DNA from 4 places in the Clostridium sp. CTA-17 genome. Region 3 is predicted to be linked to each of the others. Evidence: riboswitches for the same ligand, from Rfam matches in the RefSeq annotation. Region 3 holds a riboswitch; each other region holds the start of a gene.

Region 1 (3,206 bases), on a different contig from region 3:
AAGTCTAAATGATATATTAATTTTAATTGTAAAGTTCACTTACTATTCTTTAAAATGGTATAATATAGCTATTAAGGATGAATTGAAAGGGAAGAAACTATGGATAGAATGCTTTTATTACAAAATATATTGGAAGCATTAGTGTTTGTTGTATCAACAATTCTATTTGCTATTGTATATGGATTAATTGATAAAAAAATAAGATTAACTGATAAAATATTTGGAGCTTTTAAGATCAATCCTAAGTGGGAATGGATTATCCACATAGTTATAGCTTTAATTTTAATTGTGTTAGTTCATTATTTTGGAGTTTATATATTTAAGATATGGAACTTAGTAACTGTATTTATAACAGGTGCTATTGCTGGAATTTGTATATATAACATGAATAGAAATAATTTTTAAAAATTATTTTAAATAAGTAAAAAGTAACAGGTTAGATTGATTAAACCTGTTATTTTTTTATAAAGAATTAAGTTTTTCTATAAAAAAATTCTTAATAAAAGTAATAAGTTGTAAATGTAAGAATAAAGAAAATATATTAACAAAATGTTAATAATACAACTTTCAATTAAGAATATGGATGATTTACACATTTGTTAATAAGGGAAATTTAAAATATAATTTTTACTAAAGATGGAGGTGAGTTTTATGGCTGGAGAACAAAGAGTAAGAGATGTATATATTCAATATGATAAAAATGGAGAAACACCTAAATATGAAACACCATTAGCCGCAGGAGCAGACCTTTTTGCAACAGAGGATATGGTTATAAGACCCTTTGAAAAGGTTGCAATTCCACTAGGGTTAAAATTTGCAATTCCTGATAATATGGAGCTTCAAATTAGGGCCAGAAGTGGACTTTCTTTAAGAACAAACTTAAAAATTTCAAACTCAATAGGAACTATTGATGCTGATTCAGTTAGTGATATATCAGTAATTTTAGAAAATAATTATAATATAGCCAATCTTCCTTATGAGATAGCTAATGATATAAGTATATTAGATGATTTAAAAAATAATTATACTGAAGTAAGATTAAGCGACTATTTAGAATCTAAAGGACATGATGTAAGTTCTTATGAGGATGAAGGGAAAAAAGCTTATAAAAAATTATTAAAAACATATATTTATTTAGATAAGAATGGAAATCCATATGGAACTATATACATAAAAAAAGGAAATAGAATTGCTCAGATGGTTTTAGCAAAATATTATAAAGCTAATTTTATAGAAACAGATGACGTTTCTAAACTTAAAAGTGTAAATAGAGGCGGTGGATTTGGTCATACAGGCTTTTAAAATTCCATTGTTTTGTAGAGAAAACTTAAATTATAATATATAAATCGGAATAGTTAGGAAAGTTTTAGAATGAGATAGGAACTTATTCTAAAGCTTTTTTAATTTCTACTTATATTTTACTTGGTTTTAATTTAGTATATTTTTTATACTTAGCTTAAATAATTATTAAGTATATTATTACTTATTTTTATAAATTTACTTGAAATTGAAAAAAATTGATAGTATAATTTAGAAAAAGTGAATATTTAATCGTAAGTGCTAGGGGTGCATTTTATATGCTGAGAGGATAATATCTAACCCTTAAAACCTGATGTAGTTAGTACTACCGTAGGGAAGCATAAACTGTTGTTTATTTATATTTATGCTTTAAAAAGTTATAAATGTATCTATATAAGTGTTTATTAAGCTTGCCTTAGGGCAAGCTTTTATTTTTTATAAAAAAATAGGATCCTATATTAATTTAACTGCGCAGTTAAAAAATTAAAATAAGGAGAACTAATATGAATTATACAACTCAAATGGATGCTGCTAAAAAAGGAATAATAACAAAGGAAATGCAAGTAGTTTCAGAAAAAGAAGGAATTAATATTGAAACTTTAATGAATTTAATGGCTGAAGGAAAAATTGTAATACCAGCTAACAAAAATCATAAGAGTATAAGTGCAGAGGGTGTTGGACAAGGGTTAAGAACTAAAATAAATGTTAACCTAGGAATTTCAAAGGATTGTGCCAATATAGAATTAGAGTTAGAAAAAGTTAAAAAGGCAATAGATATGAATGCAGAATCTATAATGGATTTAAGTAATTATGGTAAAACTTATGATTTTAGAAAAAGACTTGTAGAAGTTTCTACGGCTATGATAGGAACTGTACCAATGTATGATGTAGTAGGTTTCTATGATAAAGAGCTTAAAGATATAACTGTTGATGAATTTTTTGAAGTTGTAGAAAAACATGCAAAGGATGGAGTTGACTTTGTTACTATACATGCTGGATTAAATAGAGAAACAATTGAAACTTTTAGAAGAAATAAAAGACTTACTAATATAGTTTCTAGAGGAGGATCTCTTCTTTTTGCATGGATGGAATTAAATAATAGAGAAAATCCTTTTTATGAATATTTTGATAGATTATTAGATATATGTGAAAAGTATGATTTAACTTTAAGTTTAGGGGATGCTTGTAGACCAGGTTCAATAGCTGATGCAACTGATGCTGTACAAATCAAAGAATTAATTACTCTTGGAGAACTAACAAAAAGAGCTTGGGAAAGAAATGTACAAGTAATAATAGAGGGACCAGGTCATATGGCAATAAATGAAATTGAAGCTAATGTTTTATTAGAGAAAAAATTATGCCATGGAGCACCATTTTATGTTTTAGGACCAATAGTAACTGATATTGCACCAGGATATGATCATATAACAAGTGCTATAGGAGGGGCTATGGCGGCTTCTTATGGAGCAGATTTTCTTTGTTATGTAACACCAGCAGAACATTTAAGACTTCCTAATTTAGATGATGTAAGGGAGGGAATAGTTGCCACAAAGATAGCGGCTCATGCAGCTGATATAGCAAAAGGAATTTCAGGAGCAAGAGACATAGATAATAAAATGAGTGATGCTAGGAAAAGACTAGATTGGGACGAGATGTTTTCTTTAGCAATAGATAGTGAAAAGGCCATTAGATATAGAAAAGAATCTACTCCTGAACATAAAGATAGTTGTACAATGTGTGGAAAAATGTGTTCTATAAGAAATATGAATAAGATTCTAGAAGGAAAGGATATAAATCTTTTAAGAGAAGACTAAAAATATTGGAGATATATTAAAAAATATTATTCGAGACTTTTAATATATCTCTATTTTTATTCTTAAATACGAACTTTAATTAATAAAAATAAT
Region 2 (3,206 bases), 270 kb from region 3:
ATTTTTCTACTACATCATAAAAACTCAATTAAATCATCTCCTAATCTAAAAATCCAGTAAGTGGAGATGAAGCATTTCCAAACTTTGATTCTCTTCCCATTTTAGCTTCATAAGCTAATCTGCCACCTTCTACTGCCATTTTAAAAGCTCTAGCCATATTTATAGGATCTTCTGAGGATGCTATGGCAGTATTAACTAAACAAGCTGCCGCTCCCATTTCCATGGCTTCCATAGCCTGTGATGGCTTTCCTATACCTGCATCAACTATAATAGGAATATCTAATTCATCTATCATTATTTGAATCAATTCTTTAGTCTTTAACCCTCTATTGCTTCCTATAGGTGCACCAAGTGGCATTACAGCTGCCGCTCCAGCTTCTATTAATCTTCTTCCTGCATAAAGATCTGGACACATATAAGGAAGGACAATAAAGCCTTCATCAGCTAATACCTTAGTTGCCTTTATGGTTTCTTCATTATCTGGAAGCAAATACTTAGAATCTGATATAACTTCTATCTTTATCCAGTTTCCACATCCCATAGCTCTTGCTATCCTTGCTATTCTAATAGCCTCCTCTGCATTAGTTGCCCCAGAAGTATTAGGAAGTAGTATTACATCCTTAGGTATATTTTGAAGAATATCCTCTTCCTTATTATCTAAATCTACCCTTCTTAAAGCTAAAGTTATAACTTGAGAGCCACTTCCCTCTAAAACATCCTTTATTATTTCATTTGAAGGATATTTACCACTTCCAACAAAAAGTCTATTTTTTATTTCTACTCCACCTATTATTAACTTGTCCATAAAAAACTCCCCTTTTCTACTCACTACTCTTCTTATTTCTTCATATTTTAGACTAGTATTTTATTTTTTATATATAAACTCTGTCTAAAAAGCAATTAAAATTCACTCTATTTTTACTATTATTTATTTTTGAAATTCTATTTTATTAACAGCTATATCTATAACTAAATTAGCCATGTGATTTGCACATATAGCCACTCTAGGAGCCATTAATCCACAGCCTTCCCTAGCTTCATTTACTAAATCTCCACAAATATAAAACTTATCTGTTATTTGCTTTGTTTTTATTAAATTTGAATCATAAAAGCCAGCCATTCCTGAAGAGGAAATCAAAAATTTGTCCTTCATATTACTTAAAACATAATTAGCTAATAAGGCTTTGTAATCTGGATTATCAAAAGCTTCTATTATTATGTCAGCTCCTTGTAAAATACCCATATTATCTTCAGAAAGCTTAAGATTTAAAGCTTCTATTTTTATAAAAGGATTTATTCTAATTAAGTTTCTTTTTAAAGCAGTTACTTTAAATTCTCCAATATCCTCAATATAATACTGTTGCCTATTTAAATTAGAAGGTTCTACTATATCAAAGTCTACTAAACTTATACTTCCAACCCCTATTCTTCCTAAGGAAATAGCAATATTAGATCCAAGGCCTCCACATCCAGCTATTAAAACCTTAATTCTTTTTAGTTTTTCATGAATACCTGGTGTATGCCTAGATACCATTAGTTCTTCTAACTCCTCTTTATTAGGCATAATTCCCTTTTTTATAAAGACAACCCTATCTCCATCATTAAGCTCCTTATCTTCTACAAGTGGAAATCCATTTAAAACTATAACATGAGAATCAGGAAATTCTTCATTTTTTAAAGAATACACTGTGCAATTTTCTTTTACCTCTCTCCACTTTTCATTAATCTTTATATTCATAAAGGCTCCTCTTATCTTTTTTCTCTTTTATTTTCAATGACCTTTTATTGTTTAGACTTCTTAAATCATTCTTAATCATCCTCCACCAACAAAGGCAATAATCTCAATTACATCTTCATGATTAAGTAATATTTCATTATAATTACAGGAATTAACTATCTCTTTGTTTAGTTCTACAACAACCCTGTTACTATTTACATTTAAACTTTCTAGTAAATCATAAACTGTATTAAGTTCACCCTTTTCTAACTTCTTACCATTAACAATCATCTTTTCACCTCTTTCCCAATAACTATCGCTTTTATACCAACAAAAAAGGTTTAGCAATATTGCTAAACCTTTAAAAATATATTCTCTAATTAATCATAATAATATTTTCTAATATGAAAAATCACAACTTAAAATATACTTCCCTACGTTGGTATTAACCAAATCAGGTTATTAGAGTTAGGATTAAAAATCCCTCTCAGCCTTTTACAGCACCCCTAGCAATATCTTAAAATTATTTATTTTTATTTATCATAACTCAAAAAACATTTTTTATCAATTAGTTTTTTCCTTATTTTCTAATCTTCTATTTTTCATTGTTATTAAATTATTATTTAACATAGCTGTTAATATTAATCCTATTAAAGCTATAATAGCACATGTTAAAAACAATTTAGTATATCCAGTATTCATTGTTTGTTGGAATGCAGTTTCTATTGCATTTTTAGCTCCATCTAAACTTTGCATATATGATTTTTCAATCATGTCAATGTTCATATGAGGATTATTAGCAAACTTGTCTCCTAAAGTTGCAAATTGTGATTGTACCATTCCTTTTATAAGACTAAATATATTCGTAACACTAGCATTTCCCATTGAATTAGCAAAGCTTGAAGCTCCACCACTGTTTGACATTATATTAGACATTCCATCCACATGTGGCATAACTTTTTGTAATGCTTCTGGTACTCTTCTACCAGCATCTGATATAAAGTTAATAAGAATATTGGGTGAAACTGCAATACCTATAGATTTAACTAATGATACTGCTGATTGTCCAACTGTAGCCTCATTATCCGGTACTAAGCTAAGCATTAAATAGTTTATTGGTGTTCCCATAGAGAAGCCTAACCCAAATCCCATAATAGCTAGTCCTATTACTAAATTAACCATACCTGGGTGTTTAGTTGTTACATATCCTTGATAAAGGTTACCTATTATAACTAAACACATACCTATTAATAATACTTTTTTAACCCCTATTTTATCAATAAATTTTCCACCTAAAGGTGCTGCTATACCTACAAATATTGCAAATATTGTAACTATATATCCACCACTCCCCATTGGAGTTCTTAATATATTTTCACTAAATTGAGGAATAAATACTGTTGCCATTAATCCACACCCTACAACAAAGCTTAATATTAAAGTTATAGCTATTTCCTTATTAGTAAAGTAAGATAAGTTTATTACTGGA
Region 3 (3,206 bases):
TCTGATGGAGAAAGATTCCCTTATCCCTATGAAAAGTTTTGGAATAAGGTTTCTTTAGCAAAGGTTAAAACCATAATTAACTCTGATTGTCACACTCCTTATGATCTTTGGGATAATACTATGGATTATTCCTATACCCTTGCTAACAATCTTAATTTAAATATTATTGATAATATTTAAAAATTAAATCCTTGCATTTTAATATTTTTAGGTATATAATCAATATAAATTTGTTTTTAGGAGAATTTTTTATGATAAATAGTACAAACTTAATAAAAGCAAAACTTAATAATTCTTATTATTGCTATTATAGATAGTTTGTATTTATGATTGAATATATGCAGTCATAGATACAAACTCCAAAGGAATTTTGGATTGTATCTATGATGGCTTAATTTTCGTTATAAAGATAGGTCACATAGGTAATACTATATGGCCTTAATAAAGAGTTTTAATACCCTAGGTCGTATAGTTTAACTATATGACCTATTTTTTTATATTTATATAAAAATCTAGGAGGTATTTTAAATGAAAGAACGAGAAAATTTTACTGGAAAGTTTGGATTTGTAATATCCTGTGTTGGCGCTGCTTTAGGACTTGGTAACATATGGTTATTTTCCTACAGACTTGGTCAATATGGAGGTGCTGCATTCTTAATACCATACTTTTTATTTGTTTTTATACTTGGAACTACAGGTCTTATAACTGAATTTTCCTTTGGTAGAAAGTTTAAAGCAGGTTCATATACTGGTATAGTTGAATCTTTTAAAAGCAAATCATTAAAGGGAGGAAAATTCTTTGGTATGCTCCCTCCTATAGGATTAACAGGAGTTTTTATATTCTACTCTATAGTAATAGGTTGGATTCTTAAATATTTTTTCTTAAGTTTAACTGGATCTATTAATACTATTGATACTACTACTTACTTTAGTAATTTTGCTGGTACACCTAATACAATCTTTTGGTTTGCCCTAGCAATAATATTAACTTTAATAATAGTTTGTTTAGGAATAGGCCGTGGTATAGAAAAATTAAATAAAATAATAATGCCACTCCTTCTTTTAATTTTTATAATTTTAATCATAAGATCTCTAACTTTACCTGGTTCTTTTGAAGGAGTCAAATATCTATTGGTTCCAAGATGGGAAAACTTATTTAAAATAGATACTTGGGTAATGGCTCTTGGTCAAGCCTTTTTCACAGTTTCCCTAAATGGATGCGGCATGGTTGTTTATGGTAGTTATATAAATGATAAATTTGATATTCCATCATCTGCAATACAAACTGCCATATTTGATACTTTGGCTGCTCTTTTAGCATCTCTTATGATTATGCCAGCAGTTTTTGCTTACGGATTAAATCCTTCATCAGGGCCATCTTTATTATTTATAACTTTACCAAAAATATTTCAAGGTATGAATTTTGGTGCCTTACTAAGTACATTATTTTTTCTTAGTGTAATATTTGCTGCTATTTCATCCTCTGTAAATATGTTAGAGGGTCCTGTTGAAGCATTCATGGCTCACTTTAAGTCAAATAGAATAAAAACTTCAATTGCAATATCAGTCCTTTGTTTTTTATGTGGAATACCTTTATCATTAAATATGGGAATCTTTGATAACTTCTCAAATCTTATTACAATAATAATTTCTCCACTTTGTGCTTTACTGGTAGCTGTTGTATTCTACTATATTATTGGTGGCGAAAATGTATTAATAGAAGTAAATAAGGGAGCTCATAAAAAACTTGGAAAATGGTTTATTCCTTTAGGGAAATACATTTTTATCTTAGTTACTATACTAGTAATAATTCTTGGAATAATATATGGTGGTATAGGTTAAATTTAAATATCAAAATTTAAATAAAAATTTTTATTTAATAATTAATATCACTTGACCTAATTGCAATTTGCATATAAAATAAACTTAGAATTATTTCATGTGCTAGGGGTGCCTTTAGGCTGAGAGATGATTATTTATCATTAACCCTCAACACCTGATCTGGTTAATTCCAGCGTAGGGAAGCGTTTAGGGCTGTATTTAAACCGGATCTATATTTAGATTCGGTTTTTTTATTTACATTCTTTAGACTCTCTAAGCACACTTAAAGTTTAAGGAGGGGGTAAAAACTATGATGTCATTTTCACAAATAATAAATGATTTTATTCAAAGTTTTTCATCAATTAATTTAGGAGGAAATTTTAAGGAGATTGTAACTAATCCACTAACAATTCTTACTTTAATAGGAGTCCTAATAATATTAGTTTTACTTATAAAGGCTAAAGACATCAAATTTGATGCAAAAATGCTTACAACAATAGGAATTGCTTTAGCACTTACTGCTGTATTAAACATGCTAAAGATATATAAATTTCCTCAAGGTGGAGGAATAACTTTAGGTAGTATGATTCCTATAATACTTATTGCTTATGCTTATGGTCCATTAGTTGGAATGCTTACTGGATTTTTATTCGGTATAATTTCTTTATTTATAGATCCATACATACTTCATCCTGTTCAAGTATTATTTGATTATCCTATACCATATATGGCATTAGGAGTAGCAGGATTCTTTAAAAACCATAGAATTTCAGGAGCTATAGTAGCAATATTTTTAAAATTTTTAGCTCACTTTATTTCAGGAGTTGTTTTCTTTGGAGCCTTTGCTCCTGAAGGAATGTCTCCAATTCTATATTCATTTTTAGTAAATGGTTCTTTAATAGGAGCTGATGGTTTAATATGTGTAGTTCTTTTAGGTATTTTACCTGTTAATAGACTTATTAAAGCCATAAATTCTAAAAGCGTAACAAGCAAATACGCATCTTAAAATAAAGTAAGGTCTAGATTTCATTAAAATCTAGACCTTTTTATTTTTTAATTAAAGAATTATACTATAGTTAAGAGATAAAAAGTTACATAAACTTAGGAGGTACTTATGAATATTAATCATGGTGCTAATTTATTTGATTTATCAAATGAATTAGGTCTAAATAAAACAGATATTAAAGATTTTAGTTCAAATATAAATCCATTTGGAGCATCTAAAAAAGCTAAAGATGCACTTTTAAATAATATTGATATGGTTTCTATATACCCAGATCCTAAATATACAGATTTAAAGGAGTCAATCTCTCAATATTGTCATTGCAAAAAAGAAAATATTATAGTTGGTAGTGGAGCTACGGAACTAATATCCTCTTTTATAA
Region 4 (3,206 bases), on a different contig from region 3:
TCTAAAAAGTATGGCAAAGAAAATAGAACAACAGCTTTAGAGAATATAAATTTAACTATTAATAAAGGTGAATTTATAGCTATAATGGGACCATCAGGTTCAGGAAAATCTACATTGCTTAATATAATTGGAACTATGGACAAACCTAGTGATGGAAGTTACTATTTAAATGGAGTTGATATTTCTAATTTAAAAGATGAGGAATTAAGCAATATACGAAATAAGCACCTTAGTTTTGTTTTTCAGCATTTTGCTTTAATGAAGAATTATAGTGTTTATGATAATGTAGAATTACCACTAATATTTAGAAGAATGAAAAAGCGTGAAAAGCAAATTTTAATTGAAAGTACTTTAAAAGAATTAAATATTATAAATCATATAAATAAGAAAGTAACAGAGTTATCTGGAGGACAACAACAAAGGGTGGCTATAGCAAGGGCATTAGTTAGTGGTGCAGAAATAATACTAGCTGATGAGCCAACTGGTGCATTAGATCAAAAAACAGGAATTGAATTAATGGAACTATTAGTAAAACTAAATAGTGAAGGAAAAACCATAATATTGGTAACCCATGATGAAAATATTGCTTCATTTTGTAGCAAAAAAATTATAATTAAAGATGGTAAGATAATTGAATAAAAAACTTTTAAATGTTTTTATTTTATTAACTTGCATAGAAATTAACGATGAAATCATACTTCTAACGCTATATCCTTTCTGACCACGAGAGTTATATTTTTTTGAAGATTAAATATAATATCATTTAAATCTAATTGAGATAAAATCAGCTCTAATTTTATTTCGGTTTGAAATTTGATGATTTTATCAAATATAACTAAACAATTTTGTTGTATAATTATATTGAAAGTTTTTCCTTTATTTATTTAGATTTGTTTTCACTTATACTATACAACATTTCGTGTAAACTTTATTATCCTTTTGATTATAGAAGTGGACATGAGCAAATTAAAAATATGAATTTTACTCAAGTAAAAAATAACCTAGAATTTATTAGGGAAAATATATATAATTAATATAGACTTTATAGCTAGGGGTGCCTTTGGCTGAGAGATAACATTTCGTTATTAACCCTTAAAACCTGATCTGGGTAATACCAGCGTAGGAAAGCCTGTAGAAAGTTTTATAATAGTATTTTATATGTTTAGATTATTATAACTTTTTATAAATTAAGCTACATCCTACATGGATGTAGCTTTTATTTTTTATTAGAAATGTTATAACCAACTATGATTATAAACTAAAAAGTGTATGAAGTTTTTAGTTAGATTTTATAAAACTTTGAGGTAATTCTTATTTGGGCTATTAGGTTTAATCATAAGATTAAAGGAGATATAGAATATGAGATTTACAGAAAAATTATTAAAAGAAGCAATGCCTATATGGGAAAAGTATTTAGATCACCCATTTATAAAGGAAATTGGAGAAGGAACTCTAGATAAGAATAAATTTAGAGAGTATTTAGTTCAGGATTACCTTTATTTAAAAGAATATGCTAAAGTTTTTTGTGCTGGAGTAGTTAAAGCTAAAACTATGGAAGAAATGAAATTCTTTTATAATTCAACAAAGGGAACTATGGAGGATGAAACAGCGGTACATATAGAATATTTAAAAGGATTTGGTATATCAGAATTAGAAGCAGAGAAAAGAGAATATAAGAGTACTACTATAAGTTATACAAGCTATATGCAAGCAATAGCGTTAACCGGAGATTTAGATGAGATTGCTATTGCAACTTTACCATGTACATGGAGTTATAGCTATATAGGAAAATATATTTCAAAAAAATACTCTAACAAATTACAGGGGAATTTCTTTAAACCTTGGATTGATGAGTATGCTTCTGATGGATTTGATAAGTTTACAGATGAGTGGTTAGCTTACGTAGATAAAAAATGTTCAAACTTATCTGAAGAAAAACAAAAAAGATTAATAGATATATTTAAAAGAGCTAGTTTGTACGAACTTGATTTTTGGAATATGGCGTATGATGAAGGTGAAAAATAATGAGTGTTTATTTAGTAGCTTTAATTGGAATTTTAATATTAGGTTTATACATATTAGATTTAAGAAAACATAAAATTACAACAAGAGAAATTATCATGATTGGACTAAGTGTAGCTATTTCTTATGTGCTTTATATGATACCTTTAGTTAGATATCCTCAAGGTGGTGGAATAACTTTCTTTTCTATGCTTCCAATAATGCTTTTATCATTAGTATATGGAAGAACTGTTGGAGTTACAGGAGGATTGATATTTGGGCTTTTGAAAATATTAAACGGAGCTTTTATAGTACACCCAGTACAATTTTTACTTGATTACATACTGTCAAATATGGCTTTAGGACTAGCGGGATCATTTGAAATAGATAAGAAATATAAAATATTCTTTGGCTCACTTATGGCTGGTAGTATAAGTACTTTTGTAAGCATAATATCAGGAGTGATTTTCTTTGGTCAATATGCTCCTCCAGGAATGAATTTATGGATTTATTCAATAATTTATAATACAAGTAGTGCAGGAGTTGAAAGTTTATTAACAGCTATAGTGATAACAATAATGCCAATAAAAATGTTAGCTAAAAGAATGAAGCCTATAAATAATATATAGAAAATTTTAATAAGGAGTTGCATCATAATTAAATTAGATTATTTGATGCAGCTCTTATTTTAGTTTTGGAAGAAACTTGAGTTTATATTATAATGAAAATAAGATTTGTTTTGAAAAGGATGGATAATCGATGAATTTAATAACTCTTGAAAATATAAGTAAGAGCTATTCAGAAAAAATTTTAGCTAATAATGTATCTTTAGGAATAAATGAAGGAGAGAAGATTGGTCTTATAGGAGTTAACGGAACTGGAAAATCTTCTTTCTTAAAAATAGTTGCTGGAGTTGAAGAACCAGACGAAGGAACAGTAACAAAGGGAAATAGAGTAAGAATAGAGTATCTTGCTCAAACACCAGATTATGATGATAATGCTACTGTTTTAGAGCAAGTTTTTAAGGGTAACTCAGAGGAAATGAGAATATTAAGAGAATACGAAGAGTTACTTGAAAAAATAGATAAGGGTGAAGTTAAAGATAGTGATTCTGAAAGATTAATAAAGCTTCAAGGAAAAATAGATGCTTTAAATCTTTGGGATATGGAAAGTGAAGCAAAGAATGTTTTAACTAAGCTTGGAAT

The links. Region 3 has a riboswitch for thiamine pyrophosphate ahead of thiT (energy-coupled thiamine transporter ThiT). Riboswitches for the same ligand answer to the same signal wherever they lie in the genome.
Region 1: it holds a riboswitch for thiamine pyrophosphate, as region 3 does, so the genes downstream of both, thiC (phosphomethylpyrimidine synthase ThiC) here and thiT (energy-coupled thiamine transporter ThiT) in region 3, are expected to answer to the same signal.
Region 2: it holds a riboswitch for thiamine pyrophosphate, as region 3 does, so the genes downstream of both, thiS (sulfur carrier protein ThiS) here and thiT (energy-coupled thiamine transporter ThiT) in region 3, are expected to answer to the same signal.
Region 4: it holds a riboswitch for thiamine pyrophosphate, as region 3 does, so the genes downstream of both, tenA (thiaminase II) here and thiT (energy-coupled thiamine transporter ThiT) in region 3, are expected to answer to the same signal.

Annotation. Positions count from the first base shown of each region.
Region 1 covers NZ_BAAABF010000001.1:113,608-116,813, forward strand. The annotation lists gene ACYUCG_RS00490 (hypothetical protein) at 100-405, shown strand; gene ACYUCG_RS00495 (dUTP diphosphatase) at 652-1,302, shown strand; TPP riboswitch at 1,553-1,653, shown strand; gene thiC (phosphomethylpyrimidine synthase ThiC) at 1,803-3,113, shown strand.
Region 2 covers NZ_BAAABF010000002.1:23,227-26,432, reverse strand. The annotation lists gene thiH (2-iminoacetate synthase ThiH) at 1-28, opposite strand, end outside; gene ACYUCG_RS04455 (thiazole synthase) at 41-805, opposite strand; gene thiF (sulfur carrier protein ThiS adenylyltransferase ThiF) at 929-1,738, opposite strand; gene thiS (sulfur carrier protein ThiS) at 1,814-2,008, opposite strand; TPP riboswitch at 2,132-2,235, opposite strand; gene ACYUCG_RS04440 (MFS transporter) at 2,282-3,206, opposite strand, start outside.
Region 3 covers NZ_BAAABF010000002.1:290,088-293,293, reverse strand. The annotation lists gene ACYUCG_RS05630 (histidinol-phosphatase) at 1-180, shown strand, start outside; gene ACYUCG_RS05625 (sodium-dependent transporter) at 529-1,842, shown strand; TPP riboswitch at 1,937-2,040, shown strand; gene thiT (energy-coupled thiamine transporter ThiT) at 2,132-2,827, shown strand; gene ACYUCG_RS05615 (pyridoxal phosphate-dependent aminotransferase) at 2,936-3,206, shown strand, end outside.
Region 4 covers NZ_BAAABF010000007.1:102,935-106,140, reverse strand. The annotation lists gene ACYUCG_RS11745 (ABC transporter ATP-binding protein) at 1-639, shown strand, start outside; TPP riboswitch at 1,041-1,143, shown strand; gene tenA (thiaminase II) at 1,360-2,025, shown strand; gene thiT (energy-coupled thiamine transporter ThiT) at 2,025-2,630, shown strand; gene ACYUCG_RS11730 (ABC-F family ATP-binding cassette domain-containing protein) at 2,761-3,206, shown strand, end outside.